2 regions of the Enterobacter chuandaensis genome follow, and region 1 is predicted to be linked to the other one. Evidence: predicted binding sites of a transcription regulator. Region 1 holds the regulator's gene; the other holds the start of a gene.

Region 1 (2,406 bases):
TGCGGGTAAAACCACCACCTTCTACATGGTCGTAGGCATTGTGCCGCGCGATGCCGGCAACATTGTCATCGACGATGAAGACATTAGCCTGCTGCCGCTGCACGCGCGCGCGCGTCGTGGCATCGGCTATCTGCCGCAGGAAGCCTCTATTTTCCGTCGTCTGAGCGTTTTTGATAACCTGATGGCGGTCCTGCAAATTCGCGACGACCTGACCAGCGAACAGCGTCAGGATCGCGCCAACGAGCTGCTGGAAGAGTTCCACATTGAGCATCTGCGCGACAGCCTCGGTCAGGCATTGTCCGGGGGTGAACGCCGTCGTGTTGAGATTGCGCGCGCGCTGGCCGCAAACCCGAAATTTATCCTTCTGGATGAACCGTTTGCGGGCGTGGACCCGATCTCCGTTATCGATATTAAACGTATTATTGAGCATCTGCGTGACAGCGGGCTTGGCGTGTTGATCACCGACCACAACGTGCGTGAAACGCTGGCCGTATGTGAACGCGCGTATATTGTGAGCCAGGGCAATCTGATCGCCCACGGTACGCCGCAGCAGATCCTCGAAGACGATCATGTTAAGCGCGTCTATCTTGGGGAAGACTTCAGACTCTGATAGGGTAGAGGTAACGTAACGCCGAACCGGAGAAAAATGCTCTGAACATGAAGCAAGGTTTGCAATTAAGGCTCAGCCAACAACTGGCGATGACGCCGCAGCTACAGCAGGCCATTCGTCTGCTGCAACTGTCCACCTTAGAACTCCAGCAGGAGCTCCAGCAGGCGCTGGACAGCAATCCCCTGCTGGAGCAAGCCGATCTTCATGATGAGGTAGATACTCAGCAGTCACAGGATACAGAAGCGCTCGACACCGCAGATGCTCTCGAACAAAAAGAGATGCCGGACGAGCTACCGCTGGATGCCAGCTGGGATGAAATCTATACCGCTGGCACCCCTTCCGGTACGCATGCAGACTACCAGGACGATGAGCTACCGGTCTATCAGGGCGAAACCACCCAGTCGCTGCAGGATTACCTGATGTGGCAGGTAGAGCTTACCCCCTTCTCCGATACCGACCGCGCGATCGCCACGTCGATTGTCGACGCCGTTGACGACACCGGCTACTTGACCGTCACGCTGGACGACATTCTGGAAAGCATGGGCGACGAAGAGATTGAGCTTGAAGAGATTGAAGCCGTTCTTAAGCGTATCCAGCGTTTTGATCCAGTCGGCGTGGCCGCGAAAGATCTGCGCGACTGCCTGCTGATCCAGCTTTCTCAGTTCAGCAAAGAGACGCCATGGCTTGAGGAGGCGCGCTTAATCATCAGCGATCATCTGGATCTTCTCGCCAACCACGATTTCCGCTCTTTGATGCGCGTTACGCGCCTGAAAGAAGAGGTGCTGAAAGAGGCGGTGAATCTGATCCAGTCACTCGATCCGCGCCCCGGTCAGTCGATCCAGACCAGCGAACCCGAGTACGTGATCCCGGACGTGCTGGTCAGAAAACACAATGACCGCTGGATCGTTGAACTGAACTCTGACAGCATCCCTCGCCTGCAAATCAACCAGCAGTATGCCTCCATGTGCACCAGCGTGCGCAACGATTCCGACAATCAATATATTCGTAGCAATCTTCAGGAAGCGCGATGGTTGATCAAGAGTCTGGAGAGCCGAAATGATACCCTGCTCCGCGTGAGCCGCTGCATCGTCGAACAGCAGCAGGCGTTCTTTGAGCAGGGTGAAGAGTATATGAAACCGATGGTGCTGGCGGATATCGCCCAGGCCGTCGAAATGCATGAATCCACGATTTCCCGCGTCACGACGCAGAAGTATCTGCACAGTCCGCGCGGTATTTTTGAGCTTAAGTATTTCTTCTCCAGCCACGTGAATACCGAGGGTGGCGGCGAAGCCTCCTCAACGGCGATTCGTGCCCTGGTGAAGAAGTTAATCGCCGCGGAGAACCCCGCGAAGCCACTAAGTGACAGTAAGTTAACCACCATACTGTCCGATCAGGGTATTATGGTGGCACGTCGTACTGTTGCGAAGTATCGAGAGTCTTTATCCATTCCGCCGTCTAACCAGCGTAAACAACTGGTCTGACACAACCGATAAGGAAGACACTATGCAGCTCAATATCACAGGACACAACGTCGAGATTACTGAGGCCTTACGTGACTTCGTGAACGCTAAGTTCGCGAAACTCGAGCAGTATTTCGAAAGGATCAACCAGGTCTACGTTGTGTTGAAAGTGGAGAAAGTGACTCATATCTCGGATGCAACCCTGCATGTAAACGGGGGTGAACTCCATGCCAGTGCGGAAGGGCAAGACATGTACGCGGCTATCGACGGCTTGATTGATAAGCTTGCGCGACAGCTCAATAAACATAAAGATAAACTGAAACAACACTAATTGTC
Region 2 (2,406 bases), 1.9 Mb from region 1:
GCTACGACACCTACAACACCATTATTACGCTCGGCAAAGACAGCGAATACAGCTATAACTCCACCGACCGGTACAATAAGAACCACCTGGTACCGTTCGGTGAATTTGTGCCGCTGGAGTCGATCCTGCGTCCGCTGGCACCGTTCTTTGACCTGCCGATGTCCTCCTTCAGCCGCGGCCCGTACGTTCAGCCCCAACTGCACGCGCACGGCCTGGCCCTGACGGCCGCCATCTGTTACGAAATTATCCTCGGCGAGCAGGTACGGGATAACTTCCGTCCGGATACCGACTATCTGCTGACCATCTCCAACGATGCGTGGTTTGGTAAATCTATCGGCCCGTGGCAGCACTTCCAGATGGCACGCATGCGTTCCCTGGAGCTGGCGCGTCCGCTGCTGCGCAGCACCAACAATGGCATCACCGCCGTGATTGGTCCGCAGGGTGAAATCCAGGCGATGATCCCGCAGTTTACCCGTGAAGTACTGACCACCAAAGTCACGCCAACCACGGGGCTGACCCCTTACGCGCGCACCGGCAACTGGCCGCTGTGGATTTTGACCGCGCTGTTTGGCTTTGGCGCCGTGCTGATGAGCCTGCGTCAGCGTCGGAAATAATCTTACCCCTCACCCTGGCCCTCTCCCCATAGGGGAGAGGGAACAATCCGCGTACCGTTTCACCTCCCTGCTCCGCCTTTTCCCTCTCCCTTCCTGGGAGAGGGTCAGGGTGAGGGTGAATTTCATTTCTGGCACGCCTATTGCTTTGTTTATTCACGCAAACGCAGTTTGGCTTAATGTGCAACCTTGTCGCACCAGCGTAGATCATCGGTAGCACCGAAACGGTGCAACGGGAGATTATTGCCTCTGAATGGTGCGGCGCGCTTCGCAAAAATAAACAATAACGCAGCAAAATCTTTACATTAAGCCAGACTAAATGTTAACAAGCTTGCATAACACTGCACTCGCATTGCGCGAGATATAACAACATCACAATGGGTATCAATGCGTCACTGGCGCTGATAAGAAAGGAGTTGGGTATGCAATTACGTAAACTGGCCACAGCAATGCTGGTTATGGGAATGTCCGCAGGCGTGGTTCACGCTGAAGACGCTCCGGCAGCAGGCAGCACTCTCGACAAGATTGCCAAAAACGGCGTAATCGTGGTCGGTCACCGTGAATCTTCCGTCCCGTTCTCTTACTACGACAACACGCAAAAAGTCGTGGGCTATTCACAGGATTACTCCAACGCCATCGTTGAAGCTGTGAAGAAAAAGCTGAACAAACCTGACCTGCAGGTGAAGCTGATCCCAATCACTTCACAGAACCGTATTCCACTGCTGCAAAACGGCACCTTTGACTTCGAGTGTGGCTCAACCACCAACAACCTCGAGCGTCAGAAACAGGCTGCCTTCTCTGACACCATCTTTGTCGTGGGTACCCGTCTGCTGACGAAGAAAGGCGGTGAGATCAAAGATTTTGCTGACCTGAAAGGCAAAGCGGTCGTTGTGACTTCCGGTACCACTTCTGAAGTGCTGCTGCACAAGCTGAACGACGAGAAGAAAATGGACATGCGCATCATTAGCGCGAAAGACCATGGCGACTCCTTCCGTACGCTGGAAAGCGGTCGTGCGGTGGCGTTTATGATGGATGACGCCCTGCTGGCGGGCGAACGTGCGAAGGCGAAAAAACCAGACAACTGGGATATCGTCGGCACCGCGCAGTCCAAAGAAGCTTACGGCTGTATGCTGCGTAAAGACGATCCGCAGTTCAAAAAGCTGATCGATGACACCATCGCTCAGGTGCAGACCTCCGGCGAAGCTGAAAAATGGTTCGACAAGTGGTTCAAGAACCCGATTCCACCAAAAAACCTGAACATGAATTTTGAACTCTCTGACGACATGAAAGCGCTGTTCAAATCTCCAAATGACAAGGCTCTTAACTAATTAGAACAACAGGGGCGGGATCTCCTGCCCTCTCGATTGTCGGGAAGCATGGACAGACTATACGCCGAGTGGTCGTTCCCCACTCAGCGCGAAAAATGAGCTTCTCACCAATCTTCGAGGGTAGCGCTGCTACCCTTTTTTTTCTGGAGTTTATTATGTCAATAGACTGGAACTGGGGCATATTCCTGCAACAAGCCCCGTTCGGCAACACCACCTATCTTGGCTGGCTGTGGAGCGGCTTTCAGGTCACCGTGGCATTATCGATAACGGCGTGGATCATCGCGTTTCTTGTCGGTTCTTTGTTCGGTATTCTGCGCACCGTCCCTAACCGTTTTCTTTCAACAATTGGCACCCTGTACGTGGAACTGTTCCGTAACGTTCCGCTGATCGTGCAATTCTTTACCTGGTATCTGGTCATCCCGGAACTGCTGCCGGAAAATATTGGCATGTGGTTCAAGTCGGAGCTG

Evidence for each region. The regulator sigma-54, encoded in region 1, starts transcription at its own class of promoters, with help from an activator protein. The targets are predictions, from matches to a motif close to GTTGGCACANNTTTCGCTNT.
Region 2: a site for sigma-54 is predicted at 742-761, ahead of MX657_RS06505 (amino acid ABC transporter substrate-binding protein). Genes of this name have one in related genera too.

Annotation. Positions count from the first base shown of each region.
Region 1 covers NZ_CP097173.1:4,112,602-4,115,007, forward strand. Annotated here, with positions in the region: gene lptB (LPS export ABC transporter ATP-binding protein) at 1-610, shown strand, start outside; gene rpoN (RNA polymerase factor sigma-54) at 658-2,091, shown strand; gene hpf (ribosome hibernation promoting factor) at 2,114-2,401, shown strand.
Region 2 covers NZ_CP097173.1:1,348,760-1,351,165, reverse strand. Annotated here, with positions in the region: gene lnt (apolipoprotein N-acyltransferase) at 1-614, shown strand, start outside; gene MX657_RS06505 (amino acid ABC transporter substrate-binding protein) at 1,034-1,939, shown strand; gene MX657_RS06500 (amino acid ABC transporter permease) at 2,095-2,406, shown strand, end outside.